Regions from separate parts of the Peribacillus sp. SRI_006 genome, predicted to be linked through region 2. Evidence: riboswitches for the same ligand, from Rfam matches in the RefSeq annotation. Region 2 holds a riboswitch; each other region holds the start of a gene.
The links. Region 2 has a riboswitch for S-adenosylmethionine ahead of mtnW (2,3-diketo-5-methylthiopentyl-1-phosphate enolase). Riboswitches for the same ligand answer to the same signal wherever they lie in the genome.

Region 1: it holds a riboswitch for S-adenosylmethionine, as region 2 does, so the genes downstream of both, AC2YHV_RS20455 (YezD family protein) here and mtnW (2,3-diketo-5-methylthiopentyl-1-phosphate enolase) in region 2, are expected to answer to the same signal.
Region 3: it holds a riboswitch for S-adenosylmethionine, as region 2 does, so the genes downstream of both, AC2YHV_RS04770 (sugar ABC transporter substrate-binding protein) here and mtnW (2,3-diketo-5-methylthiopentyl-1-phosphate enolase) in region 2, are expected to answer to the same signal.
Region 4: it holds a riboswitch for S-adenosylmethionine, as region 2 does, so the genes downstream of both, AC2YHV_RS10450 (methionine ABC transporter ATP-binding protein) here and mtnW (2,3-diketo-5-methylthiopentyl-1-phosphate enolase) in region 2, are expected to answer to the same signal.

The regions. Positions count from the first base shown of each region.
Region 1 is NZ_JBYCZT010000014.1:128,895-136,375, forward strand. Features, by position in the region: gene pdxS (pyridoxal 5'-phosphate synthase lyase subunit PdxS) at 1-456, shown strand, start outside; gene pdxT (pyridoxal 5'-phosphate synthase glutaminase subunit PdxT) at 458-1,057, shown strand; partial or broken gene AC2YHV_RS20440 (SDR family NAD(P)-dependent oxidoreductase) at 1,202-1,835, shown strand; gene AC2YHV_RS20445 (TetR/AcrR family transcriptional regulator) at 2,120-2,707, shown strand; gene ssuE (NADPH-dependent FMN reductase) at 2,895-3,428, shown strand; SAM riboswitch class I at 3,708-3,816, shown strand; gene AC2YHV_RS20455 (YezD family protein) at 3,973-4,116, shown strand; gene AC2YHV_RS20460 (phosphoadenylyl-sulfate reductase) at 4,286-5,002, shown strand; gene sat (sulfate adenylyltransferase) at 5,055-6,203, shown strand; gene cysC (adenylyl-sulfate kinase) at 6,247-6,846, shown strand; gene AC2YHV_RS20475 (nitrite/sulfite reductase) at 6,863-7,481, shown strand, end outside.
Region 2 is NZ_JBYCZT010000009.1:215,412-222,892, reverse strand. Features, by position in the region: gene AC2YHV_RS15110 (carbon-nitrogen family hydrolase) at 72-854, opposite strand; gene AC2YHV_RS15105 (pyridoxal phosphate-dependent aminotransferase) at 954-2,126, shown strand; SAM riboswitch class I at 2,245-2,398, shown strand; gene mtnW (2,3-diketo-5-methylthiopentyl-1-phosphate enolase) at 2,507-3,739, shown strand; gene AC2YHV_RS15095 (2-hydroxy-3-keto-5-methylthiopentenyl-1-phosphate phosphatase) at 3,746-4,405, shown strand; gene AC2YHV_RS15090 (methylthioribulose 1-phosphate dehydratase) at 4,402-5,031, shown strand; gene AC2YHV_RS15085 (cupin domain-containing protein) at 5,056-5,589, shown strand; gene AC2YHV_RS15080 (CobW family GTP-binding protein) at 6,018-6,944, shown strand; partial or broken gene AC2YHV_RS15075 (DUF2188 domain-containing protein) at 7,011-7,157, shown strand; gene AC2YHV_RS15070 (hypothetical protein) at 7,215-7,457, opposite strand.
Region 3 is NZ_JBYCZT010000003.1:99,927-107,407, reverse strand. Features, by position in the region: partial or broken gene AC2YHV_RS04795 (ABC transporter permease) at 1-166, opposite strand, end outside; gene AC2YHV_RS04790 (NAD(P)H-dependent oxidoreductase) at 479-1,009, shown strand; gene AC2YHV_RS04785 (winged helix-turn-helix transcriptional regulator) at 1,074-1,439, opposite strand; gene AC2YHV_RS04780 (ABC transporter permease) at 1,732-2,736, opposite strand; gene AC2YHV_RS04775 (sugar ABC transporter ATP-binding protein) at 2,738-4,240, opposite strand; gene AC2YHV_RS04770 (sugar ABC transporter substrate-binding protein) at 4,297-5,409, opposite strand; SAM riboswitch class I at 5,525-5,630, opposite strand; gene AC2YHV_RS04765 (GTPase domain-containing protein) at 5,725-7,481, opposite strand, start outside.
Region 4 is NZ_JBYCZT010000006.1:149,128-156,608, forward strand. Features, by position in the region: gene sufC (Fe-S cluster assembly ATPase SufC) at 1-579, opposite strand, end outside; gene AC2YHV_RS10435 (YuzK family famiily protein) at 1,030-1,182, opposite strand; gene AC2YHV_RS10440 (MetQ/NlpA family ABC transporter substrate-binding protein) at 1,967-2,803, opposite strand; gene AC2YHV_RS10445 (methionine ABC transporter permease) at 2,819-3,487, opposite strand; gene AC2YHV_RS10450 (methionine ABC transporter ATP-binding protein) at 3,480-4,514, opposite strand; SAM riboswitch class I at 4,668-4,780, opposite strand; gene AC2YHV_RS10455 (O-acetylhomoserine aminocarboxypropyltransferase/cysteine synthase family protein) at 4,898-6,208, opposite strand; SAM riboswitch class I at 6,308-6,415, opposite strand; gene AC2YHV_RS10460 (thioredoxin family protein) at 6,561-6,869, opposite strand; gene AC2YHV_RS10465 (toprim domain-containing protein) at 6,873-7,238, opposite strand; gene gcvH (glycine cleavage system protein GcvH) at 7,334-7,481, opposite strand, start outside.

The DNA.
Region 1 (7,481 bases), on a different contig from region 2:
TCCATGCTTCGTACAAAAGGAGAACCAGGAACAGGTAATATTGTGGAAGCTGTGCGTCATATGAGAAAGGTACAGTCACAAATTCGCAAAGTTAGCATCATGAGTGATGATGAATTAATGACAGAGGCAAAAAATCTTGGAGCCCCATTTGAAATTTTAAGAGAAATCAAACGCACAGGTAAATTGCCTGTAGTTAACTTTGCAGCGGGCGGAATTGCCACTCCAGCAGATGCTGCATTGATGATGGAATTGGGAGCAGATGGCGTTTTCGTTGGGTCTGGTATTTTTAAATCTGAAACTCCAGAAAAATTCGCATCCGCAATCGTTCAAGCGACTACATATTTCACCGATTATGAATTGATTGGCAAGTTGTCAAAAGAATTGGGCAGTGCAATGAAGGGCATTGATATTTCCAAACTAGCTCCGGCAGAACGGATGCAGGAACGTGGATGGTAATATGATAACGATCGGTGTTTTGGGATTACAGGGAGCGGTTGAAGAACACTTGAACCAAATCAAAGCTGCCGGCGAACAAGCGATTATAGTAAAAAAACCGGAACAGTTGCGGGAAATCGATGGCTTGATCATTCCAGGCGGAGAAAGCACGACGATGAGGAAGCTAATGGATCGTTATGGATTTATGGAACCGATCAAAACTTTCTTCGAAGATAAAAAACCAATTTTCGGTACATGTGCTGGGATGGTATTGGCGGCAAATGAATTGACTGGCGATGAGGTGGCCTATCTCGGACTAATGGACATTTCCGTGAAAAGGAACGGATTTGGACGTCAACGGGAAAGTTTCGAGGCTGACCTATCCATCAAAGGAATGGAAGCCCCATATAAGGCAGTATTCATCCGGGCGCCATTTGCTGATGAAGTTGGAGAAGGTGTAGAAGTATTGGCTGTTTATGAAGAGAATGTAGTGGCTGCGAGACAAGACCATGTCCTCGTAAGTGCATTTCATCCAGAATTGACAGGTGATGATCGCTTCCTTCAACTTTTCATTGAAATGGTGAAGACATCCGTAAGTAAGGCCGAATTGAAAACCTGCTAAACAAATGAAGCTGTCCTATTAATAGGACAGCTTTACTTTTGAAAGCTCAAAACTCTATAAAAATACATATTGCTTGAATTTACTATTCTTTACTTTTATAATAAAAAGTAAGTGTTTACTTACTTATTTGGAAGGGGAATGTATATGACAGCAAGAGTTGCAGTTATCACAGGGGGAGCAAGCGGTTTATGCCGAGCCACATGCCTGAAATTTGCAGCAAAAGGGGACAAGGTTTGTTGCGGATTTTAATGAAGAAATGGGTCGGGAAACCGTTGATCAGATAACAGCTAATGGTGGAGTGGCGATTTATGTTAAAACGGATGTTTCTAAGTAGGAAGATGTTGAATCGTTAATCAATAAAGCAGTGGAAACATACGGAAGGCTCGATATCATGTTTAATAATGCCGGCATTGGTGCGGACGGTATGATCCTAGACCAAGATATGGAAGGTTACTACAAAACGATTGGGGTGAACCAGTACGGAGTGGCCATTGGAATCATGGCAGCAGGACGGAAAATGAAGGAACTGGGTAACAAGGGAGTCATTATAAATACCGCTTCCGTGTTTGGCTACTTAGCTTCCCATGGGACTTTTGCCTATCAGGCGACTAAAGGCGCTGTAAGAATGATGACACAGACAGCAGCTTTGGAATTGGGTGCTCATGGCATACGTGTTGTGGGCATTGCGCCGGGCGGGGTCGGCACTCCTATCATACAAGGTTATCCGCTTCCTCTAACGATAATAGATAGACGGCATTTGCAATGGCTTCTGGCTTAATCAATTCACCGCGCATTTGACTTGCATTCAATTTATCGATGATTCCCATGTCTTTATGCGATCAATGGAAGTGTAGTCATGGTCGATGATGGCTATGCATCTTTTAAGTGATTTTCATAAATAGAAAACATCGTCCCAACCAGATGATGTTTTCTATTTATGATATATGGGAATATTGAATTCTAATAGATCAAAGGTAATATTGACCGATTGATACCAGCGATATATCATGGGAAATAGATGGGTGAAACCGGTCTTATCTTTATAAAAGAAGGTTGATATTTTTGAAAAAAGGGCAGCAAACCAAAGAACGAATCATAAATGTAGCCCGGACTCTTTTTGCCACTAAAGGTTTTGACATGACAAGAACGAATGAAATTGCCTCTGCATGCAATGTTTCCGAAGCTACTATTTACAAATACTTTGACAGCAAAAAAGATTTGCTTTTGGCTACAATTACCCCTAATGAAAAAGAGGAATCTGAAGATGGGACTAGCCATCTATCCACGGATGATCTAGTGGAGAATCATGTTACTACCATGATAAAAAAAATTCTTGAAAATAAAGAACAGTTTTCGATATTATTTAGGGAAACACAATTCGATCAAGATATTTCAAAGCAATATGTAGATCAGATTTTCAAGCCAAATGCCAGGCATATTGAAATACAGAAGAGAATAGATAGCGGAGAGATACAATATATCTCTGATATTATTTTATTTAATGTAGGAATCATTTCTTTCACATTGGCTTTATCTACACATTATGAGATCCATCAACAAAAAAAGGAGCCATATTTTACTTCTGAACGAATTAAGAGCATTGCTCAACTTTTGGTATATGGTATTCATGGGAAACAAAATCATACATAATGAAACGGTCATATTTAAGGGCATGAGCATCAAGCCGTAAATATGACCGTTTCTTTTTTCATTAAGAGTAGAAGTCCAGAGTGTAAGATTTGACTTATATTTTTCAGACAATTACGATAAATGTATACTTCACGAAATGCTTTAAGAAAATTATATCTGGAAATCTTGTAACATTGGAGGGTATCAAATGAGCGATATCGTAATTTTATCAGGAAGTCCGGCTATTCCATCAAGAACGGACATTTCACTAAAACATATTCAATCATTAGTCGAAAATGCAGGATTTACTACAGCTTATTTCTCGATTACGGATTTCTCAGCAGATGATTTATTCCAAGGGAAATATAATAGCGAGGATATCTCAAAGCTTTCAGAGCGAATTCAAGCAGCCAGAGGAGTCATTATAGGTTCACCGGTTTATAAGGCTTCTTATACAGGTGTATTGAAAGCATTGATTGATTTGCTGCCAGAAGGTGCTCTTAAGGGTAAGCCGGTGTTGCCAATCATGATTGGTGGAAGTAACAGGCATCTATTGGCGATTGACTATGCGCTTAAACCATTAATTTCAATATTAAAAGGCGAGCCGCTGCAGGGGATTTATTTTGTTGATAAGGAAATAGATAAACAGAATCCAGAAAATCCGATCAATGATTTGCATTTAATTGATCGCGTCCAGAGTCAGGTTCAAGAATTTGTAGAAGCGATACAGTTAAGAAATTAATGACTTCAATAAATTAATTCCTTCTATAAAAAGACTGGAACCTTAGAAATTTTTTTAGAATAACACGCGTCAATAATAGGCCTATTAATGAAAATAGACTCATTTTTTTGGAGATTTTATCTAAAAAGACGAGTCTATTTTCGTATTTATATGAACATAAAATCATAAATTGAATAGTGTGTATAAAAATAACAGTTCATCCATAATATTAAACCAAGTTATTTTATAAGAAAACTCCATTGACAAGGATTAAATATATGTTAATATTTAAAATAATAAAACTTATCCAGAGCGACGGAGGGAATTGGCCCTTTGAAGTCCGGCAACCTGCATGATGGATGCAAGGTGCTAACTCCAACAAAATGTTGATCATTTTGGAAGATAAGGTAAAGATATTTACCTTGCGATCTTTCCATCATGGAAAGATTTTTGTTTTTTGTGAAAATTTTAGGCAGACCATAACAATGTAAGGTTGTATGGAATTATATAAATCTAAAAAATTTAAAATAAAATATTCGCGGGTTTTCTTAAAGGAGGAACTGGTTTGAATAAAGAGAATCAGCTTGAAGAAATTTTTGAACGACTTCAAGAAATGCTTAATTCAATGAAATATGGATCCATTACACTTATTGTCCAGGATGGTAAAATCATTCAAATGGAGAGAAATGAAAAACTAAGAATTAAATAAGGTATCTGCTGACTAGAAAAACTAGAGGCGGGTTTAACTGATATAAAGAGAGTATTGGTTAGATTCGTCTCTTTTTCCTAGATTCAAATAACCCGGGGAAGATTACAACGGGAATTGATCAACAGTTACTCTAACCTGATACAGCAAGTTTTTAGAGGGGGCTACAAAGTTGGCTGCATTAATAAACTATGAAAATTTCAATACAGGGGACTTCCCTGTATTTCCTCAAGACACTGAGACAAAAGGTGCTTTGGAAGTACTGCAATGGGCGAATGACCATTATGGAGACAAACTGATTTATGCTTGCAGTTTTGGTATTGAAGGCATCGTGCTTACGGATTTATTGGCGAAGGTCAATCCTTCGGCAAAAATAGTTTTCCTAGATACAGATGTTCATTTTGAGGAAACTTACCAATTGATCGAGGAAGTGAAGAAGCGATATCCGAAGCTTTTGATCGAAATGAAGAAACCTGACTTGACGCTTGAGGAACAAGCGGCGGAATATGGCGATGAATTATGGCTTAGTGATTCCAATAAGTGCTGTAACATCCGTAAAATTGTTCCGCTTACAGATGTGCTTTCATCGGCAACAGCCTGGCTTTCGGGACTGCGGAGGGAGCAATCCGAAACAAGAGCTAAGACCGAGTATATCAATAAGGATAATAAGTTCAAATCAGTTAAAATATGCCCGCTCATACATTGGACATGGAAAGATGTTTGGCGCTATGCCCACAAAAATGGACTTCCATATAATGTCCTGCATGATAATGGATATCCGAGTATTGGATGTAAAACGTGTACTGCACCTGCCTTCAATGCAGATGATTTACGCTCAGGCCGTTGGCAAGGGGCTCAAAAAACGGAATGCGGATTGCATTTATCTTAAATAAATAGAAATTATAGGCATAAATAAATAGAAACCATAGGGGGAAATTAGCATGACAATCAGTTTACCGCACGGAGGAACATTAATCGATCTTTGGGAACCAAAATATGATTTTAGTAAAATAACGAAGTCAATCGAAATCGATGAAATTGCTTTAAGCGATCTTGAATTGATAGGGACGGGTGCCTACAGCCCGATTAAAGGATTCTTTACAAAAAGTGACTATGAGACAGTGGTAAAGGATATGAGGCTAAGCAGCGGACATGTATGGAGCATCCCGATTACGCTGCCTTTGACCGAAGAAACTGCAGGAAGCCTTACTATAGGTGAAGAAGTAACATTAACCCATGATGGTGAAACATACGGGGTTCTCTCCGTTTCTGATATTTACACTCCAGATAAGCAATTGGAAGCGACATTGGTATATCAAACAGCTGATGAGAAGCATCCTGGAGTAAAAAACTTATATAACCGCGGGGATGTATATGTCGGCGGGGAAATAAAGTTGATCAAGAGAATAGAGCGTCCGCTATTTCAAGCTCATTATTTGGACCCAGTCGAGACAAGGAAGGCTTTCGCTGAAAAAGGATGGGAAACGGTTGTCGGTTTCCAAACGAGGAACCCTGTTCACCGTGCACATGAATATATTCAAAAGACAGCATTGGAGATCGTCGACGGTTTATTCTTAAATCCTCTCGTCGGTGCCACTAAATCAGATGACATTCCGGCAGATGTAAGAATGGAAAGCTATAAAGTTCTGCTTGACAAATATTATCCGAAGGATCGCGTCTCCCTTGCAGTTTTCCCTGCTGCCATGCGTTATGCAGGACCTAGAGAAGCCATTTTCCATGCGATGGTCCGTAAAAATTATGGTTGCACCCATTTTATCGTCGGACGTGATCATGCGGGTGTGGGCGATTATTATGGCACATACGATGCCCAAAAAATCTTCGGGAACTTTAACGCAGATGAGTTAGGAATCACGCTATTATTCTTTGAACATAGTTTTTACTGTAAAGCATGTGGCAATATGGCTTCCGCTAAAACTTGTCCGCATGGCAAGGAAGACCATGTCATCCTGTCTGGAACGAAGGTAAGGGAAATGTTGCGTAATGGAGAAATTCCTCCAGCTACCTTTAGCCGTAAGGAAGTCATCGAGGTGTTGATAGAAGGTCTAAAAAAAAATGAAGTTTATAACTGATTGGACATAAATGGAAGGGTCACATGAAGAGGGGGATTATCAAATGAGTAAAAGTACGAATGTCACATGGCATGAGACGTCATTGACCAAGGAGCACCGACGGAAGCAGAACGGGCATGAAAGCACGGTTCTATGGTTTACAGGACTATCGGGTTCCGGAAAATCAACGATTGCAAACGCGGTCGCTAAAGAATTATACAATCGGAATATTCGAAGTTATGTTTTGGATGGTGATAATATCCGTCATGGCTTAAATAAAGATTTAGGTTTTTCTGAAGAAGATAGAACCGAGAATATTAGGCGGATCGGTGAGGTTTCCAAGTTATTCGTGGACAGTGGGCAGTTCGTATTGACCGCTTTCATATCACCTTTCAGGGCAGATCGGCAGATTGTACGTGATTTACTCGAAGAAGGGGAGTTTATTGAAGTATACATAAAGTGTCCGATTGAAGAGTGCGAAGTGCGTGATCCAAAAGGGCTTTATGACAAGGCCCGTAAAGGCATCATTAAAGATTTTACCGGAATCGACTCTCCATACGAAGAACCTGAACAACCGGAAATCATTTTAGAATCCGACCAATACAGCATTGAAGAGTGCGTTGAACAGGTAATCGGTTATTTAACAGCAAAGAAAGCGATTTAATCAAGGAGGAAAAGTAATGGTTTACGAGAAATTTTGGTCGGAAAATCCACTAATCGCTAAAAATAAAACGGAAATCTGGAAATTGGAAAAAGACGGCTTGAAGATATTTGATGATATTCCACATTACGCAGCAAATGGGTTTGATTCCATCCCTAAAGAGAAATGGGATATGTTCAAGTGGGCAGGTTTATACCTGCAACGGCCAAAAGAAGCTGGTTATTGGATGATGCGAGTCGTTATTCCCGGAGGTATCCTGACTTATGATCAACAAATAACTCTAGCTAACATCGCTAAAGATTACGGGAGGGACGTATATGACATTACAACCCGTCAAGCCATTCAATTCCATTGGCTGACCATTGAACAGGTCCCGGATATATTGAATCGTTTAGAAAAGGTTGGAATGACTACGGCTGGAGCTTGTGGTGATATAACCCGTAATATCATCGGTAATGCATTGGCAGGCATCGATCCTGATGAACTATTTGATACACGCGAGGTACTATATGATGTATTTGAGTATTTCCGCCTTAATGAAGACTATTCGAACCTTCCGAGGAAATATAAAATGTCCATAAGTGCCAATATCCATAATGCTTCAAATGCTGAAATCAACTGTGTTTCATTCAATCCAG
Region 2 (7,481 bases):
TAAATGTTTTCTGAAATTTTAATCTTCGGGAAAATAATATCAACTTTTTAAATAGTTTGTCAATGGGTAAATTAATAAAAGTCAGGACGGCGATCTTCGAATACAGGTATTTTGTTACGTGCTTCCGTAACTTTGTTGAAGTCCAAGCTGCCTGTCAATAGTTCGTTTCCTTCTCCGGCTTCACTTATGATATTCCCCCATGGATCAATAATCAAGGAATGGCCCGCAAATATATTATTGATATCCGAACCTGTACGATTAACGGCTACAACATAGGCTTGGTTCTCGATGGCACGGCTTATCAATAAAGCTCTCCAGTGATCGAGTCTCGGCTTTGGCCATTCAGCCGTAACGAATAGAACTTCCGCGCCTTGAACGGTATGGGCTCGCTGCCATTCTGGGAAACGAATGTCATAACAAACGAACCCGGCACATATTTTTTCATCAAGGGTAAATAAACCATCTTTTTCACCTGGCTGCAGGAAATGATGTTCATCCATTAATTGAAATAAGTGAAGCTTATCATATTCTTTAATGAGCTTTCCGTGTTTATCGATGATGATCATGGTGTTATAGATTCCCTTGCTTGTTTTTTTCGCAATGGAACCGCCGATGATGTGAAACTGGTGTTTCTGTGCCTGTGTTTTAAGAAATTCAATCGTTTTTTCTGCCTCTTGATCAGCAATCTCATTCAGCCTGGTCAAGTCGTATCCGGTTGTCCAAAGCTCTGGTAATATGACGATATCGGGTTCGGACCGAGCTGCTTTTTCCAACCATTGTTCTGCAACCTGAAAATTGATATCTGGTTGCCCGAAAGCTATATCCATTTGAATACAAGCTATTTTCCACTTCATCGTTTAACCCCCCTACATGTAAAAAATGCTTTACAAGACTACGATAAACATATATCATTTGTGACTAGAATTTCAAGAAATTTCAGAGAAGGTGTATAAATGGTGCAATTCGAAAAATCCGGACTGCTTCAGGACCTGCCCAAGCAGTTTTTTGCTTCACTGGTCGCAAAAGTCAATGCAATCACGGAGCAAGGACATGATGTCATTAATTTAGGCCAGGGAAACCCTGATCAGCCGACGCCGGAACATATCGTCAAAAGTTTGCAAACTGCCGCTGAAAAAACGATTAATCATAAATATTCGCCATTCCGGGGACATCAATATTTAAAAGATGCTGCTGCCGTCTTTTATGAACGGGAATACGGTGTCAAGCTGGATCCGACTAGTGAAGTGGCGATTCTCTTCGGGGGAAAGGCAGGTCTTGTCGAACTTCCGCAGTGTTTATTGAATCCAGGTGATACAATCCTTGTTCCAGATCCCGGCTATCCGGATTATCTTTCCGGTGTTGTTTTAGCCCAGGCAAAGACCGAACTGATGCCCTTGACAGAAGAAAATGATTTTCTTCCGAAATACGATGACATACATAAAGAAGTTCTTGATAAAGCCAAAATGATGTTCTTGAATTATCCGAATAATCCCACAGGCGCTTCTGCAACTGAAAGTTTCTTTGATGAAACCGTCTCCTTTGCAAAAGAACATTCAATTTGTGTGGTCCATGATTTCGCCTATGGGGCGATCGGATTCGACGGAAAAAAACCGATAAGCTTTCTCCAGGCGGAGGGAGCGAAGGATGTAGGAGTTGAAATATACACTCTATCGAAAACATACAATATGGCAGGGTGGAGAGTCGGCTTCGCAGTGGGCAATAAGAGTGTAATAGAAGCTCTTGAACTTTTACAAGACCATCTTTATGTGAGTCTCTTCCCGGCGATACAAGAAGCTGCGGCAAGCGCTTTGCTTGACTCACAGACCTGTGTAGAGCAGTTAGTGCAAATGTACGAGGGGCGAAGGAATGTTTTCATTGAGGGATTGAGGTCCATCGGATGGGAAGTCAAAGCTCCAGCGGCATCGTTTTTTGCCTGGCTCAAGGTACCTGGAGGTTTTACGTCCGAGAGTTTTGCGGACTATTTATTAACGCATGCCCATGTAGCTGTTGCCGCAGGGAATGGGTTCGGTGAATTTGGCGAAGGTTATGTCAGGGTAGGGCTACTGACTTCGGAAGAACGGCTGCAAGAGGCTGTGGAACGAATACGGACATTAAACTTATTTTAGTGCAATAAGGTTCACCTTTAAATAGTTAAAACTTATTGACAAAGTAGGAATTACCTGTCAGAATACAAAATAAATTCTTAATCTTTCGATACTTGGATGCAACTTATATATCAGCGTTTTCTTATTTTGAGCAGGTGGAGGGACTAGCCCGATGAAGCCCAGCAACCGACCGTAATTCCATTGTAAAATGGGGCGGAATCCTTCCGCCGGATTTTTTTGAAATCCACAAGGCACGGTGCTAATTCTTGCAGCCGATGGCTGGGAGATAAGAAGATGGCTTTTTAAAGCCTCTTCTTTATGAAGGGGCTTTTGCCATTTTGAGACCATCTCAGGCCAATAGTGACATCGAGAGTATACTAACGTGTTATAGGAGTGATCAGATGAGCGAGATAGTCGCTACTTATTTAATTCATGACTTTATTGGAAATCATGAGAAAAAAGCAGAGAGCATTGCCTTGGGTCTGACTGTCGGGACATGGACGGACTTGCCGCATTTGGTACAGAAACAACTGGAAAAACATAAGGGACGCGTCGTATCGGTGACACCCCTATCTGAAGAAGAGAGGGCAAACAGCTACTTTAATCGGAAAGTATACCGTTCGCTGATTAAAATTGCCTATCCGGCAAGGAATTTCTCAAATGATTTACCTGCAATCCTTACGACGGTCTTCGGCAAACTTTCATTGGACGGTGAAATAAAACTTATAGACTTGGATTTTGTCGGTGATATTCAAAAAGCTTTTCCCGGGCCGCAATTTGGCATTGAAGGCATAAGGGAAAAGCTGGGCGTATTTAACCGGCCCTTGGTGATGAGCATCTTTAAAGGCGTATTGGGAAGAGACCTAACATTTCATAATGATCAACTGAAGCAACAAGCATTGGGAGGTGTCGACCTAGTTAAGGATGATGAGATCCTCTTCGACCAGGAACTGACTCCATTTTTCGATAGAATAAAAACGGGAAAAAGAATATTGAATGAAGTCTATGAAACCACTGGCCACCGTACTTTATATGCTGTCAATCTATCTGGGAAAACTTTTGAATTATTGGATAAGGCAGAGCAAGCGGCTGAAGCAGGGGCAGATGCTTTATTGTTCAACGTTCATACATATGGTTTGGATGTATTGCAGGCCTTGAGTGAACATGATCGTATAAAGCTGCCGATCATGGCGCACCCCGCATATAGCGGGGCATTGGCATCTTCATCATTTTATGGTATCGGCTATCCATTATTGCTTGGTAAATTAGTAAGATTATCAGGTGCGGATTTATCCTTGTTCCCTTCCCCTTATGGAAATGTCGCACTTGAAAAAACGGAGACCTTAGCGATTGCTGAAGCTCTGACAAGAGATGAACTTTCATGGAAAAAAGCCTTCCCTGTTCCTTCTGCAGGCATTCATCCGGGCATGGTTCCGGACCTGATCAAGGATTTCGGGCTTGATAGTGTGATTAATGCCGGAGGCGGAATTCACGGGCACCCTGACGGAGCAGAGGGCGGTGCCAAGGCATTCCGTTCTGCTGTGGAAGCCGTTCTGGCAGGAAAGGAACTTTCTGAAGCGGCGGCTGAGGAAGAAACCCTAAAAAAAGCTCTTGTGTTGTGGGGAGGCCTATAAGAAATAATGAAACCGATCATCTTTTGTGATTTTGACGGAACGATCACCAACACAGATAATATCATTTCAATTATGAAGAAATTTGCGCCTCCGGAATGGGAAGCGTTGAAAGACGGTGTCCTTCAGCAAAAAATCAGTATATCTTCAGGAGTTGGGGATATGTTTTCCCTGCTTGATAGTGGCTTGAAGGATGACATCATCCAATATGTAAGAAAAACGGCCGGCATTCGACCAGGGTTTTATGAATTCGTTGAGTATACGAAACAAGCCAATATCCCTTTATATATTGTAAGCGGGGGCATGGATTTTTTCATTTCACCCCTTTTGAATGATATCTTGCCAACAGAGTCCGTTTATTGCAACCATGCATTTTTTGATAAGGAAAAGATTTATATTGAGTGGCCACATGCTTGTGATGAGCAATGTAATAATGATTGCGGTTGCTGCAAGCCATCCATTATGAGGGAAATTGCGGGTCCGGAAGATTTTAAACTCGTTATTGGAGATTCAGTTACGGATTTTGAAGCGGCAAAACAGGCCGATTTTGTCATAGCCCGTGACATATTGCTTGAAAAATGCGGTAGGGAAGGAATTCCACATCAAGGATTCGAAACATTTTTTGATGTAATTGACATTATAAAGCAGCAGGAGGTGGTTAAAGCGTGAACACTCATTCTAAAGAATGGCAGGAGTTGGCAGATATTAAAGCTGAACTGGCCGAAAGGGATTGGTTTATGGGAACAAGCGGGAATTTGTCCATCCGCGAACCCAAAAGCCCTTTCTTTTATATTACCGCAAGCGGTAAGGATAAAAGGAAGCAATCGGATACGGACTTTTTACTGGTGGATTTAAAAGGAAAACCAGTTGAAGATACGAACCTAAGACCATCGGCCGAAACTTTACTTCATACAGACATTTACCGAAAAACCAATGCGAACTGTGTACTCCATGTCCATACAGTTGAAAATAATGTGATTTCGGAATTGTACGGAGATGAAGGCCAAGTTTCCTTTCGTAATCATGAAATCATTAAAGCGACCGGTCGGTGGGATGAAGATTCGGAGCTTCGGATTCCAATCATATATAATCACGCTGACATACCGTTGCTATCCGATAAGTTCAAGCCGCATGTCGAAGAAGACTCTGGCGCTGTGCTGATACGCAATCATGGCATTACGGTTTGGGGCAAAAGCGGATTCGAGGCAAAAAGAATACTTGAAGCCTGCGAATTTTTATTTCAATATCAACTGTTACTTAATCAACAAAAGGCGTTTGCAGGTTCTATAAGATAAATACTCATAGAGGAGGAATGAATGATGGCGACGATCAGATTCCATGAAACAAACGAGGTTATTGAAAACGGTGAACAGGTAAAAGGTTTTTTAGAAACACACGGGGTAATTTATGAGCAATGGGACATTTCTAAATTACCTGCACATCTTGTAGAAAAATACGATCTAACAGATGCTGACAAGGAGGAAATCCTTGTAACGTTCCAATCAGAGATAGCGGAAATCTCTGAAAGAAGAGGCTATAAAGCCCATGATATCATCACATTATCCGATGCAAATCCTAACTTGGATCAAATGCTTGAAAACTTTAAGCAGGAACACCATCACGAAGATGATGAAGTGCGTTTCATAGCAGGTGGAACGAGTATCTTTGCCATTGAAGGCAATGATAAACAGTGGTTTGATGTACGGCTTAATCCAGGAGATCTTATTAGTGTACCAGAATCAACAAGACATTATTTCACGCTCGCGGAAGATAGGAAAACTGTTGCTGTCCGGATTTTCGTAACAGCTGCAGGATGGGTGCCGATTTACGAAAAAGACGAAGTTCAAGCATGAATCAATGTTGAAAAGCCAGCTTATGGGCTGGTTTTTATTTGTAGAAAAAAGGGAAGTCGGAATGGTCTCATCTCGAACCATGATTTTAAAACAAGACCAGATTATCCTTAATGGTTTTTTCCTGTAATCCCCCTTGGATTGAAGAAATTTGCGACACTCCTGCCAAATAATTGGCTAGCCGAGAACCCACAGGCGCTTGCGCCGAGGAGGCTCGGGGGACAGTCGGCGGAAAGGGAGAGGATTTCTGAAATCGACTGGATGTTTTTAAATAAAAAACTGCAGTCGAACTCGCTTTTCTTCGAAAATGTCTAGTCTAAAACCAGCTTACGGGCTGGTTTTTTTATGTGAATCCGGCAAGTGCTTTAGTAAGCTAGTTATGATAAAATTTAACGGAATCGAATTTAACCGGATTATAGGAGCAGATAAGAATGAAAACGACCGAAGTGTACATATTGGGCGGCTTTCTCGGCAGCGGGAAAACGACGCTTCTTCGAAATATTTTAAAACAGGAAAGTGAAGCGGGCAGAAAAGTGGCAGTGCTTTTAAATGAGCTCGGCAGTGTATCGGTTGACAGCGGACTCATTGGTGATGGAGTGCCTCTGAAGGAGTTGTTTGACGGGTGCATTTGCTGCACAATTCAAGATAAACTGGAGGTTCAGCTTCATGAGTTACTAACCGAAAATGAACTGGATGCGGTTTATATTGAAACGACGGGTGCAGCTCATCCAGTTGAAGTATTGGATGGCATAATGTCGCCGATTTTCGCCAAAAAGCTGGAGTATAAAGGGATCATCACGGTCGTCGATTTATTAAGGTGGCGCGATCGGGAGGAACTGTCTCCGCAGCTTCGACAGTTGCTTGCAGAGCAAATCCATCATGCCGATTTCATTTTATTGAATAAAGCGGATATGGTAAGTGAGATGGAGGCCGCACAGCTAATATATACGATACAGCCGCTGAATACGGATGCTGTATGTTTATTGACGGAGTATGCAGCCGTTTCATTGGCATCATTGCAGCAAATGCAAAGAAAAAGGCATAAGGGACATCAAAAGCTTGATGTACATGACCATTTGCACTTAACTGCAATCGTTCATACATTTGAAGGTGCTGTGGCACAAACCGACTTTGAAGAGTGGCTTAGGGCCCTTCCGGAAACGGTCTATCGAATGAAAGGATATATTTCCTTTACACATTCACAATACCCGCATTTATTCCAATACTCCTACGGAATGCCGATGTACATGAATGAAATGATGAAAATGCCATTGAATATCGTCATGATCGGGGAAAAGTTGGATAAGGAAATGTTGATCGGTCAGTTGAAAGCTTTGGAAGCGAAAGCGGCCCGATAAACGTTTACCGCCCATTAAAGAAGGGAAACATGAAAAGAAGACTTTCTTATTAAGGAGGCGGTATCAGTGCCATGGAATAAGAACGATTACCCAAATTCGATGAAGAATCTAGATAAAGATGTCAGGGAAAAGGCTATAGAAATCGCGAATGCTTTATTGGATGAAGGATATGAGGATGGAAAAGCCATTCCAATTGCCATAGACCGGGCTAAGATGTCAGTAGGAAATGATTAAGAAAATGGTCAGACCCACATAGGGGTCTGACCATTTTTATTGTTGCATTCCAAAGGCGGCAAATGTCTTTTCGTCTTCTATCAATCCGCAGGCAGCGCACTGAACCCGAACTTCAGGACCATTATATGCTAGATGGAATGGCAGAAGGGAGTCGTTCGAATATTGTTCAACAATCTCACCGGATTGGGGATCCTTTTTAATGGGTGTTGCTACTTGCTGAATGAGATTGAAGCGAGATTTATTTGTCCGGCAATTCGGACAGCGGTATACTTGAGACATTGTACTCACTCCTTTTTTGGATTT
Region 3 (7,481 bases), on a different contig from region 2:
GAAGGCTGCTGCGACGGCATCAATAGCGGGATCCTGAATTGATTTCCGATTTCATGCCCCTTAATGCAAGGACAATTCCCCCGATTGCAGCAAATAGAGCTGGAATCAGATGGGTATTAACTGATATCCCGGAAAGTCTAGCCGCTTCCTTATTTCCCCCAATCAAAAGGAATCAATCACATCTCTTACAGATTCCCATTCCAGGCGCTTTTGTTTAAAGCCTTCTTCCCCCACTGATGTAAGTCAATTTTGGCTAATTCAAAGCCGTACATATCCCTCCTATATAAAAGTGACTATCTGACCTTTTAAGATTCCCTTATTAACATCTTCTTCATATTGGAATTTACAGATCGTTTTTTTAGTTAAACCTGATTTAACACTCTCCTTTAGGTAAGTACCTATACTAAAAGTGCATACTTACGCACTTGCAGAGTGCACTTTATACTTAAAATAAATAATAGTTAAGGAGGAGAAATCTTTGAAAACTCTTGTTATCGTAGCACACCCCAGTCTGGAAACATCCGTCATAAATAAGCGATGGGTAGATTCGCTAAGGAAATATCCGGAGAAGTATACAGTACACGAATTGTATAAGGTTTACCCTGACGGAAACATGAATGCGGAAAAAGAACAGCAATTAATCGAATCGCATAGTAATCTTGTTTTACAGTTCCCTTTTTATTGGTTTAATTGTCCGCCTCTCCTAAAAAGATGGCTTGACGATGTTTTTACTTATGGTTGGGCTTATGGTTCAAATGGAGGCGATAAATTAAAGAATCGCAAAGCGGCTTTAGCTGTATCTGCCGGAATTAACGAAGAGGATTATAGTGAAGAAGGAAGATATCGCTATACACTTGAACATTTATTATCTCCCTTTGAAACTACCTTCCTATACTGCAATGCAGATTATCGTTCATTCTTTGCGTTTTATGGTGCTGAAAATGAGCCAGCCGTGAGCGAATTGGAAAAAAGCGCACAAGATTATTTGAATTTTGTCGATAACCTATAATAGGCAGTTCATTAAAAAAGTATTTCCTTGTCAGGGAAATACTTCTTTTGATTTATCAAAATAGCTACACCTCCGGCTGTTTAGTATCCTGAGCTGGCAAACTGTTTTTCTCTCCCCACTCGCACATCATATTTAACAATGGGATGAGAGATAGACCACGATCAGATAATGAATATTCTACTTTTGGAGGTATTTGGGGAAATTCCTTGCGTATGATAAGGCCGTCTGCCTCCAACTCTTTTAACATGATGCTTAGCGTTTTAAAGGAAATGGTACCGATACTTCGCTTCAGTTGATTATGGCGCATGACCTTATTTTCAGACAGCCAATACATTATGATCATTTTATATTTGCCGCCTATCAAGGACAGCGTATATCCAAAGCCAGTTTCATTCGGTTTCACACCTGCCGGAACACAGGTTTCGCGCATAAATTTACACTCTCCTTTAGATAAGTATATGATATGAATGTTCATACTTTACAATAGATCATTATCAATCTTATTAAAAGGTAAATAAGGTTCCTATAAAAATTACAATTGCGGTCAATCTTTATACTCCGACAATGAGGGTTCAAAAAGTGCTCCTGCCACCATTTTAGCGTAAGTAAAATGATGATGATCTCCTTAACCCATCCCTTTTTAAAAAGGAAAAATCCTGTTGCATTACAACAGGATTTTTTCATATTTTTGGATTTCTGTAGAGTAACGTAACGAATTCTTTTTAATGTTTTTGCTTATAATAGGTTACCGCGAGCGCAAGGGCCAGCACAGTTCCTTTGACGATATCCATCGCATAATACGGAACGGACATCATGATGAGTCCATTTTGAAGGATTCCGATCAGGACTGCACCGATGAAGGTTCCAAAGGCATTAGGTTTTCCCGCTCCCAAAACGGAGGAACCAATGAAGGCTGCCGCGACGGCATCCATTAAATAGGGTGACCCTGAATTGATTTCCGATGTCATGACCCTTGATGCAAGGACAATCCCCCCGATTGCAGCAAATAGAGCCGAAAGCAGATAGGCAAGGATTTTGTATTTATTAACCGATATCCCGGAAAGTCTCGCCGCTTCCTTATTTCCCCCAATAATGTACATATAACGACCGTGCTTCGTATAAGTCAAAAAGATATGGGTCGCTATCACAATGACGGCCATGATCAGGATTATCCACGGTACCTGGCCAATTTTGGCGAAAAACGGGCTGATCAGTCCTGTTGCGAATGTCCCGTCGGGCATGACCATATTTTGCGAAACCGTGGCCCCTTTTGTATAGGTAAGGGCAATTCCCTGAATAATGAACATGGTAGCCAATGTCATCAGCATGTCGGGAATTCTCAATTTAACAATCATGAATGAATTCAAAGCCCCTACGAAAAGCGAGGCACCGACCGCAGCTAATATGGCGATGAATGTATCCTGTGAAAACCAGACAAACATCGAGATGACGATGGCATTGGCCAATGATGCGACGGAGCCGACGGAAAGGTCGAAGCCATCCACGGTCAGTGATATTGTAATGCCGATCGCAATGATGGTCACGATTGAAATGGAACGCAGGATGTTTATCAGGTTAGACGTTTGGATGAAAGATGGATTGGATACGGCGAAAATTCCAATCAGAATGATAATCGTCAATATTGTGCCGTATTTATAGAAAAAGTCGAATAGTTCCACCTTTTTCTTCGCTTTCGCTGTCTGTGTAACAGGAATGGGTATGCTCATCCTATTTACCTCCTGTTGAATAGAATAGTAGTTCTTCTTCATTCGTTTTGCTTGTTTCTAATTCGATGACAGTGCTCCCGTCATATAACACATAGGTCCGGTTGGTAATGCCAATGATTTCGGTAAGCTCGGAGGATGCATAAATGATCGCTTTTCCATTCCTTGCAAGCTTTGCAATCAATTCGAATATATCCTTCTTGGCTCCGACATCGACCCCTTTCGTTGGTTCATCGAATATGTATACATCCGCATCTGCCATAAGCCATTTTCCAATCGCAACTTTTTGCTGGTTACCACCGGATAGGTTTTCGACCTTCACTTCCCCTGAAGGTGTTTTAATGCCGAGACTTGCGATCATTTCCTTCGCCTTTTCCTTTTCCGCCTTACGATCGACGACACTGAATGTTTTGCAGAATTTGCCGAGACTGGCTGCAGTCAAGTTTGCCGAGACTGATTCCTGTACAAGGACCCCTTCTTTCCTGCGTTCCTCAGGTACAAGTGCCAGCCCGCTTTTTACTGCTTCATGCGGTGATTTCAGAGAAAGCTTTCGACCATTCAGTATGACTTCACCCGCTGTGATGGACGTATGACCGAAAAGGGTTTTACACAGCTCCGTTTTCCCAGCCCCGACCAGCCCAGCCAAACCGATTATCTCTCCTGCTTTAATATTCAGACTGACATTCTTAACTTTCTCGGCATCTGACAATCCGTTCACTTCCAGAATTACGTCTCCAATCGAAGCATTCACTTCAGGAAACTGTTCATCCATGGTTTTCCCGAGCATGTTCTCTACCACTTCGGTACGGGTTATGTCCTCGATTTTTCGACAAGTGACACGCTCCCCATTCCTCATGATCGTAATTTCCTCACAGATTTCAAAAATCTCAGGCAGACGATGTGAAATGAAAATGATTGCCACGCCTTTTTGCTTTAACTCATTTACAATTCGAAAAAGTTCTGTCGTCTCCGTATGACTTAACGGAGCAGTTGGCTCGTCGAGAATCAGGAATTTGCATTCTGTCGAAACGGCTCTTGCTATCAGGACCATCTGTTTTTCAGCCAAGGTCAGGTCTCTAACCAACTTTTTCGAAGGGACATGAATTTTCATATCTTCAAGAATAGAAGTGGCTTTGTTGTGCAGTTCTTTCCAATGTACCCTTTGTTTTTTTCCCATGTTTTGGACCATATCATTCAACATTACATTTTCCCCAACTGTTAAATAAGGGATGAGGGCGGTATCCACTTCCTGATGAACTATTTGAATGCCCTGTTCCTGAGCAGCTTTTGGCGAGCGGATATCCCGCTTCATCCCATCAATAAAAATGTCACCTGAATAATGAACATGGGCTCCCGATAAAACTTTCATTAACGTCGATTTCCCTGCTCCGTTTGCACCGACCAATGCGTGGGCTGTTCCTGATTGTACGGAAAAATCAACATCACTTAGCGCCTTCACCCCCGGAAATTCAATCGAAATCATCTTCATTTCTAGTTGCTTGCCCATGTCCATTCCCCCTTATAGAACAGACACTCCCTTCGCTGGAAAGAGAGTGTCTCTTTTTATTTTTTATAATGATCTTTCAAAACCTTCATCCAATCTTCTTCAAATTCCGTCGATACACCCCAGCCATCGACAATATCAGACAGGTTTGCCATGTTTACCGCTTCTTTTGAAGCTTGGATTTGCTTTTGCGAAATGAGTGATGCCTCCAAATCATATGTTTGCGGTGTTTCTTCACCCGCTAATTTTTTAGCCAATATCCTCATATTCACTGCACCGATCAACTTGGGATCGACTGCTGCCGTGTAGGACCAAGAGCTATCAGCCGATTGGATTTCCTGGAGATCTGCATTCGAAACATCAATTCCATATATCTTCACTTCATCGCGGCCCGCTTCTTTAATCGCCCGGGCTGCACCGATGGCAAAGGCATCCCATGTTGCGAAAATGGCATCCAATTTGCCTTTAGGGTATTTATTCAGCATTGCGGCTACAGCATTTTGTGTCTGAACCGAAGTATCAGCGGATGCCACTCCGAATCTTTCGACTTCTTTAATCCCTGGATTTTCTTTTAGTTTTTCCTGATAGACTGCATTTCTTCTTACCATTGGAGGAAAACCATCCACCCAAAGATATGCAATTGCCGCTTCACCTTTCTGTTCTTTTATCAGTTTATCGAAAGCCAATGTTGCCAGCGCTTCATCATCTTGTGAAGTTAATGTCACGCCCTCTATTTTAGATAGATCGCTTATTGAATCGAATGTGACAACGCTTTTACCTGCATCAACCAACTTCTGAACGTCATTTACAGTTGCGGCATCATCACCATGTGAAATGATATAGCCGTCGTAATCTTCCTCCAAAGCCTGTGCTATCGCATCATGGAATTTAGCCGTATCACCATTGGCTGTGTACGTATCGACCTGAAACCCCAGTGCTTCTCCTTCTTCTTTCGCCCCCGCCAGGTATTGGGCAGTATGATCATCACCGCCAATTTTACGGATCACTTTGATTTTGGCTCCATCGCCATCAGCAAATCTCTCCGGGACATTTTCAAATGATACTTTTTCTTCTTTCTTCGATTCTGTGGAACTCTGCCCTGCAGAGCAACCCGTTAAAAGCAAAGCCGAAGCGATGGCAGAAATGAATATCCCTTTAATAGACCTTCTCATCTTGTTCCCCTCCATGTTTTCTAATTAGTCTTATCAGTTAAGTCGGTGTAAATCCCAAAATAAAAACCTCTCTAATATAGAGAGGTTTAATCGGCTGTTTTGCAGACTTGTCCCTCTCTTATCTGTCAAAACATTTCTGTTTTGCAGGATTTAGCACCAATTCCTAATGGAACGGTTGCTGGGCATCTTAGGGCCAGTCCCTCCGCCACTCTTGATAAGAGATATATTGTGTTACGTTTTCGTAATTATCACTTTATAGGGATATAGTCGTAAAGTCAATAGATTTTTGAATATTTGAAATTTTTCCTGTTATTTTTATTTTCTTTGGAGCTGGGCTAGACGCTTTTTCTCGATTTTTTCAAGCCTCTCCAACTGCCTTAATTTCACTTCGAACAACGTGATCGGATCACGGTAAACCTCAGGATTTTCTTTCATATGCTCCAATGCAGCCTGGTAGTCTTTTATTTCAGTCTGCGTCTGCTCTATCGTTTTTTGAAGTAAGGCAAATGAACTGCGATAGAAAAGTGAGATGTCCCGATCCAATGATTTTTCAAACAATCCAAATTGGGTTAGGAAACGTTCCGTGATCATTTCAGCAACATCCAGGTAATCTTCACTTTCCAGGTATTTCTTGTAACGATTGTACATATTGGCCTTATTTTGCGGTATCGCCCCAAATAGCTTACCTGCTCCTTTAAGCAGTAATTGTGATGGAGTCCTGCGCAAAAGGATATTGACGTTTTCGATGCGGATACTGCTTGTCATCCGGTCGGCATCACGGCGCCAGTCATCCAATACCCTGAAGTCACCTGCCAGTGTAATCCGTTCTTCTTTGTATAATTCATTGAATCCGGCACTCATCTCATCCATGAACTGCTGGCTTTGTGAGAACTCCATTTGGGAACTGGCAATCCAGTCTTGAAGAGAACGGTAATATTGAGGCATGATCTTGTCAGAAATGAAGTTTTGAATCCGCTCATTCATTTCCTGGTTTAACTGTACATGGACCTGACTGAAATCACTGCTTTCCGTTAACGATTTAGAGCAATCCCTCAGTAATTCAGGAATTTTTGAATAAAGCTGACTTTTCACTTCGTCCTTAAGCGAACGATACGACCTTATGATATTTTCACTTTTTTCTTTTTCCAGATCAGCCAGTTGATTGACCGCTCCATTCAGTTTGACTTCCATCTGCTCATTCCAAGAGATGGAATGCTCGCATTTCCGCTCATTGGCTGTCCGTTTTTCTAATAGATAAGATAAAGTTTTACGAATGAATGCCAGGATTTTTTCAGATCTTCTTTCCTTCCAATTATCATCTTGATAATTCGATTGAAGGAAGGCTGAAAGATCCTTCAATTGCTGCCTGCTGTCATAATGTTTGGAGAAAGCGAACACCTTCGCATTCGGGAAATATGCATTCACTTTATCCCATGTTTCGTCCTCCATCCGGACTGCGACCTGATCACTGTATATCGTATCCATTTTATTTAATAGGAAATGGATCGGCAGTTTAGGTGCCATCATTTGAATTTCCAATAACAGATCCCTTTCGCTGCCGGTGAAAGGAGCCCGGGCGTCAAGAACGAACATCAGGCCATCACTGCCATGTAAATAGCCTTGGAAATCGGATTCCACGCTTTGTTCCCCATTGAACCCCGGTGTATCCAATAATCGCAAATGATTATTTCTTAGGTAGTCACTGATGATTGTCACATCGACTATAGTCCCGCGCTGACGGCGTGTTTCATCCAAATCAGTTAGCTCCTCGACAACTTTGCTATCTGTATCGGTAATTTCAAGGATTTCCAAATCATCCCCGTCTTTGACACTGACTAGGGAAGAATGGTCCTCAGCAGCAATGCTCTCTCCAACGATTGACTGAATAAAGGATGTCTTGCCATTTCCTGTACTTCCTGCAAGAAGGAGATTGAAATTGCTGGTATCTTTAAGCCCCTCCACCATCCATTTAAGCTTATTTCCAACCCTTAAATCATTATCTTCAGCCCACTGGATAATGGAATTGAACAGTTTCTCTCCCGCTTCCAGTCCGCCTCCCAATTTAGGCGATT
Region 4 (7,481 bases), on a different contig from region 2:
CATTTCGTTGATTCCTTTTGAAACGACTTTAAGTGCATCGATATCTAGACCTGAATCAATCTCATCCAAGATTGCAATTTTAGGTTGGATCATCATTAATTGAAGAATCTCGTTGCGTTTTTTCTCTCCGCCTGAGAAACCTTCATTTAAATAGCGTTGCGCCATATCTTCATCCATTTCAAGGAATTCCATTTTTTGGTCCATTTGACGGATGAATTTCATCAATGAAATTTCATCGCCTTCTTCACGGCGTGCGTTAATGGAAGAACGTAAGAAGTCTGCATTTGTAACGCCGCTGATTTCACTTGGATATTGCATAGCTAGGAATAGACCGACACGAGCGCGCTCGTCTACTTCCATCTCCAATACATCTTCACCATCGAATGTGATGCTTCCGCTAGTTACCTCATATTTAGGGTGACCCATGATTGCTGATGATAAAGTTGATTTACCAGTTCCATTTGGTCCCATGATCGCATGGATTTCCCCACCTTTAACTTCAAGGTTTACCCCTTTTAAAATCTCTTTGCCTTCAATTGATACGTGCAGATCTTTAACCGTTAATGTAGAAGCTGACATAATAATACCTCCGTGAACTAATTCCAATTTTATTACCAGAAAGTAAAGATTACTTTCATTACTATAATTTCCGTAAAAGCATTCTCACTTTATTCTCATTCCAATTTTATAACAAATCCAATTTGGAATCAACTAAATAGATAGGGGTTTCCACTTCGGCCATGTTAAAAACCTGTCCTATTCTTACAATACTAACAGATATGGCCTGTTTACTGCATATTCATACTTATTTTAGCTTTTGTTAAAATTATCTTATTATTCGGCAAATCTTCGTCCTTATTACTATATGTTCAAAGGATTCGATTGCAAGGTACGAACGTTCCGCTTAAAAAGAAAAAAATCGGACTGTCAGGTATTATGTAAGTTTATCCAATAAGGAAACCCTTATTTTATGGACCACTTTCCATTTTACCTCTACAGACCGATCTTTTAAAGAATTCTTTTATATGCTTAGCCGTGAATTTTGCGTTGTAGGTCCTGGACCATTTTGTTGCACTTTACATGTTCCCTATCCCGTTCTTTCTCAACCTCGATACGGAGGTCTAAGTCTCTACTGTACTCACTGTAGCCAATCCCATGTGAAGACTGCATCGCCTTTTCCATTTCGCTTGTTACATTTAAATCCAGAGTATTGATAGTGAACCATCCTTTCAAATTTGTGTATCATTTTTTCACCTTCATTATCTCTATACCCTTTCCTTTCCTGATTAAACATGAAAGGAATTAAAATTAAGCCGCAGACTATAGCGAGCTGGTTTGTCCGTTCAGCTTTTACATAATGCGTCGCTCATAATTTTTAGTTTGTATACAGTTTTTTAGATTTTTAGATTTTCAAAATTTGAACGTTACTTTCCACTTCAGGCACTCGCTTTCCGCGGGCGGTCCGGAAGCCTCCTCGGCGCTTTTGCGCCTGCGGTGTCTCCCCTTGACTCGCTTTTCCCGCAGGAGTCTCGTACACCCGCTCCAATCCACTATGACTACACAATCAGATAGAATCACTTTCACCTACTTTCTATATTCCGTTCAATGCCGGTTAGGATTTCCGTGATAATGTGCTTCACTTCTCTAAGTTCGGCAGCTTTAATCATTTGTTCAATCAGAGGCTCTTAATCGAGTATTTCCGGGTGTTACTATCGTCCCAACACAAATCCGTTACTGTCTGCTGAAGCATACATGAATAAAACCTGAAGCTGTTGACGCAGATTCCGCAACCATGGCTATGAGTAATATGAGCGTTTTGGTTGTTATCCCTGCCCATCGGAAAACTCAATAACAAATATAGAGGCCTATTATGATTCAAATCCAATAAAAAAAAGGTTTCGGAATGAGACCATTCCGAAACCTTTTTAAACTGCGACCTGAATTAAATCAGGTCGCCATTCTCGAATTATTTATCCGCCGGTACAACTGCACCTTTGTATTCTTTAAGAATGAAATCTTGAATTTTTTTAGAATGCAATACTTCTACAAGCGCTTTGATTGCTTCTTTATTTTCGTCACCTTTGTTTACGGCAATGACATTCACATAAGGTGATTCGGAATCTTCAATCGCAATCGAATCTTTAAGCGGATTCAAACCGGCGTCAATTGCATAGTTGGAGTTGATCAAGACTGCATCGCCTTCGCCGCTCTCATAAATTTTAGGAAGCAGGGCCGCTTCATAATCGGCATCGAATTTAAGGTTTTTCTTATTTTCAACGATGTCTTTCGTTGTAGCCGTCGTTTTATCGATGCCTTCTTTCAAAGTGATCAGGCCATTCTTTTCCAAAAGGGATAAAGCGCGTCCATGATCAGCAACAGAGCTGCTCATAATAATTGTTGCGCCTTCCGGAAGTTTATCAATGCTTTTATATTTTTGTGAATATAGAGCAATCGGCTCGATATGGATTCCGCCAGCATTGACGAAGTCATATCCATTTTCTTTAATTTGCCCCTCTAAATATGGAATGTGTTGAAAGTAGTTAGCATCCAATTCCTTATCATTCAACGCCTTATTCGGTAAAACATAGTCCTGGAACGTTTCAATTTCCAAATCGATTCCTTTTTCTTTAAGAAGCGGTTTAGCTTTCTCAAGGATTTCTGCATGAGGAACATTGGATGCCCCTACAACTATTTTCTTCGATTCTTTATCCGTATCGCTGCCGCTTTTATCCTTTTCACTTCCACAAGCAGCCAAAGCGATAGATAACACTAAGATTAATGCAAATCCTAAAAACTTTTTCATCCTATTCATCTCCCTTTATCTTTTGTCCAATTTAGATGTAATCACATCTCCAATAATTTGAATTATGAAGACGATAATTAGAATAACGATTGTCGCTACAAGCGTAACGTCATTTTGATTTCTTTGATAGCCGTCCAAATAGGCTAGGTTACCAAGCCCGCCAGCGCCGATGACCCCGGCCATTGCGGTATATCCAACCAATGCAATCGATGTTACCGTAATCCCGGAAATAAGGGCAGGCATCGACTCTGGAAGAAGGACCTTCCAAATGATCGTGCTCGTTTTTGCCCCCATCGATTTAGCGGCTTCAATTACACCTTTATCGATTTCACGAAGGCCGATTTCAACCATACGCGCATAAAATGGGGCAGCACCGATAATAAGTGCCGGCAGTGCAGCGTTCTCACCGATCATGGAACCGACAAGCGCTTTAGTGAAAGGAATGAGCAGCACGATCAAAATAAGAAATGGAATGGAACGGAATATATTGACGACAGCACTCATGACTCCGTTAACAGCCCGGTTTTGCCACATATTACCCTTCCCTGTCAGGAAAAGGATCAATCCTAGTATTATGCCTATAAAAAAGGTTGCCACTACAGAGACGCTTGTCATGTAAAGCGTTTCTTTCGTAGCTTCAATGATGTCTTCCCAATCAACATTCGGCAATAATTCTTCAAGCATGAGTAATCACCTCCACGCCTACCTGCTGTGCTTTAATGAATTCGATTGCGCGGAGCATTTCATCCTCTTTGCCATCTAGATGGATAAACAATGTTCCATATGAACCGCTTCTTGTTTGGGATATCTTACCTTGAACGATATTGACATCCAACTCGAAGTTACGTACAAGCTTGGTGATCAATGGGCTTTCTGCATGATCACCTACAAAGGTCAATTGAATCACTTTGCCTGCTGGATAGCGTTCGAGCAAATGGTCCATCGTTTCTTTCGTTTCTTCCGGTTCCGTTACCTGTTGCACGAAACGCTTCGTCATTTGTTCTTTAGGATTCTTGAAGACATCCAGGACAGGACCCTGTTCAACAACCTGCCCGCTTTCCATCACGGCGACGCGATGGCAGATTTTACGTATTACATGCATTTCATGCGTAATCAAGACGATCGTCAATCCCAAACGCTGATTGATGTCAACAAGCAATTCGAGTATGGAGTCGGTAGTCTGCGGATCCAAAGCAGAAGTCGCTTCATCACACAGCAGCACTTTAGGGTCATTTGCCAGAGCCCTGGCTATTCCCACCCTTTGCTTTTGCCCTCCGCTTAATTGCGAAGGATAGGCCTTTTCCCTGCCTTCAAGTCCGACTAACTTGATCAATTCGTTCACACGCTTGGTGCGTTCAGGTTTAGAAATACCTGCAATTTCCAACGGGAAAGATATATTCTCCTGAACGGTCCTTGACCATAATAGATTGAAATGCTGGAAAATCATGCTGATTTCTTGACGGGCCTTACGGAGCTGAGCCCCTTTAATTTTTGAAATTTCCTTTTCAGCCACCACAACGGATCCCTCTGTCGGTGTTTCCAATCCATTGAGCATTCTGATCAAAGTACTTTTCCCCGCTCCACTGTAACCGATGATCCCGAAAATCTCGCCTTTATTTATTTCAACATTCACATTATTTACAGCCTTGATCGTCTCACTGTTTCCTTTTCCTGTTCGGAACAGCTTACTGACTTTCGTCAATGTAATCATTAACCCTCACCTCTTTTATCCAATAAAACCTATGAACTTAGTTGATTTCTCTACATTATTAGTCTGTTTCTCCTATCATGTAAAAGTTTTCCCAATTAAAATAGAAAAAACCTTTCTGCATGAGCAGAAAGGCAGGTGAAGAAACAGGCCTTCCTCTCATCTTCCAAAGTGATTAAACTTTGTGTGAATTGGCACCTTTCCAAGGAAATCTCCTTGTCGGTTGCCGGGTTTCATCGGGCACATCCCTCCACCTCTCTTGATAAGAGCTAATATATAGAATATTTGTACATCATTAAGTTCTTTAGTATGGAGAAATTTTATCATAGATAAAAAAGGAGCGCAATGTATATTATTTCTAGTACAAGAATGAACAGGAACTTTGCTTAAAGCGTTTTGGAAGTCAAGGAGACGATGTTCGTCGCCTTTTCAATTGCCTGCTCCAAATCTTCTATTAAGTCGTCTACATTTTCAATCCCAATCGATAAACGGACTTGATCGGCACTTACACCCGCTTTCGCAAGACCCGCCTCATTCAATTGTTGATGGGTCGTACTTGCTGGGTGGATGATCAAGCTCTTCGCATCCCCTACATTCGCCACATGGGACCATAATTCCACCGAATTGATAAGTTTTGCCCCAGCTTCGCGATTACCTTGAATCCCAAATGTGACGACAGATCCAGCTCCCTTTGGCAAATATTTATCCGCAAGGGCTTTATCGGGATGATCCTCATCACCAGGATGTGAAACCCAGGTCACGGCAGGATGGTTTTTTAAATATTGGATGACAGACTTGGTGTTTGATAGATGCTCTTTCATCCTTACATGCAGCGTTTCAAGTCCAAGCGTGAACTGGAATGCACTTTGGGCACTTAGCGCAGGGCCCAAATCACGTAGTAACTGGACCCGGGCTTTCGTTATGAATGCGGCAGGGCCAACTGCCTCGGCGTATACCAGACCGTCGTAACTTGGGTCAGGCTCCGTGAAGCCAGGATAGTTCGGCGAGTTCCAATCGAATTTACCTCCATCCACGATGACACCGCCTAGCGTCGTTCCATTTCCAAGAAGCCATTTTGTAGCGGAATGGATGACAATATCCGCTCCAAAATCAATGGGTCTGCAAAGATACGGTGTCGCGAAGGTATTATCAATGATTAAAGGTATGCCGGCTTCGTGGGCGATTTCCGCTACCGCTTCAATATCGAGCACCCTCAAACTTGGATTTCCGATCGTTTCAGCAAAAATGGCTTTAGTTCTTGGTGTAATCGCCCTTTTGAAATTCTCAGGGTCATCGGGAGAAACGAACTTCACTTTGATCCCATATTTAGGAAGAGTGTTTTCGAAAAGGTTATACGTACCGCCATATAATGTAGAGGCTGAAACAATCTCATCCCCTGCAGCAGCAATATTCAGGATTGAAAGTGAGATGGCAGCCATTCCGCTTGCCGTTGCCAATCCGCCGATACCGCCTTCCAATAAGGCCATTCTTTCCTCAAAAACGCTGACCGTGGGATTATGAAGCCGTGAATATATATAGCCATTCTCCTTCAGGCCAAATAAATTTGCTGCATGGTCGGTGTCCTTGAACAAGTATGCATTGCTTTGGTAGATAGGAACGGCACGGACACCTGTTTCATCAGCTTGCAGACCGCCATGAACACTCAATGTTTCAAAACGCAACTTTTTCTCTGACATTTAATTTCACCTTTTTCTATGGATTTAGTTGGATTTATATGAAATCTGGCTTTTTATAAACAAAAAAACCACTTCAATAAGAAGAGGTTTCAAGAACACACCTCATCTACCAGAGCCAACACTCTGCTGGAATTAGCACCGTATATAAAAATTTATACCGGTTGCCGGGCTTCGTCGGGCCAGTCCCTCCGCCACTCTTGATAAGAACTATTAAATTCTGCCATTACTTAATTCAAAATATAGCATTTTAGATTAAATCAGTCAATGAATTGTTAGAATATTCTTTGTTTATTTCCTGCCCTCATTCAAATGTCAGCAACAAAGAAAACCAACCGCGGTTCTGATTGGTTTCCTAACTGATTTCCTTAAGCAATCCGTACAAATAAGGAACGGATTGAAAGGCATATATTTTTTTGTGCAGCTGCCCTTCTTTGAAAAGCAATAAGCAAGGAACACTTTCGATTTCATATGATTCGGCAATTGCTTGGATATAGTTCATATTCATTTTGCCTGCCTTCAATTCGGGGAAAAGCTCCAAGGATATCGTCAGCATCTTGGAGGCCACCTGACAGGTTCCGCATAAAGGTGTATATAAATATAAGCAAAAGGTTTCACCTTTTTCAACAGCAAGCTTACACTCTTCTTCTTTCCATTCTTGCATCAATTAGTCGTTCACCCTTTGACTTAAAAATTTCATTTTCACATTCATATTGGCAGATAGGAGCACAGTTGCGATATGATGTTCGGGTGAGCTCTCCACTTCTTTGTACATTTTATTAATATACAGGTGGTTCGCTTCCGGCATTTCCCTTCGGAACTGCTTCCGCAGCTTTTCTCCTGATTCATCTGCGTCAAAAAGGAGATAAACATCACGGTCCATCAATTCATCCACTAATTCATCCAGCTTAGTTAATGATATGGTCCCATTCGTACATCTTATTTCCACATCTTCATTTAAAACGGAGGCAACTTTTCTTTTATCGGAACTGCCTTCTACAATGATCACTTTATCGAATTCGCCCCACTCCATGTCATCACTCCATCTCACGAATTATGTGCGCAACTCACCCACTGTACAAATGAAAAAGAGAGCAGGCCTTTTCAGTCCCCCCTCTCCTTTCTTTTTTAACCGTTGATTAAACTCTCATACTCTTCAGCGCTCATCAAGTTTTCAATATCACTGCTATTAGATGGTTCAAGCACGACCATCCATGCCTTTTCATAAGGGGACTCATTTACATATTCAGGGTTGTCACTTAAATCTTCGTTCACT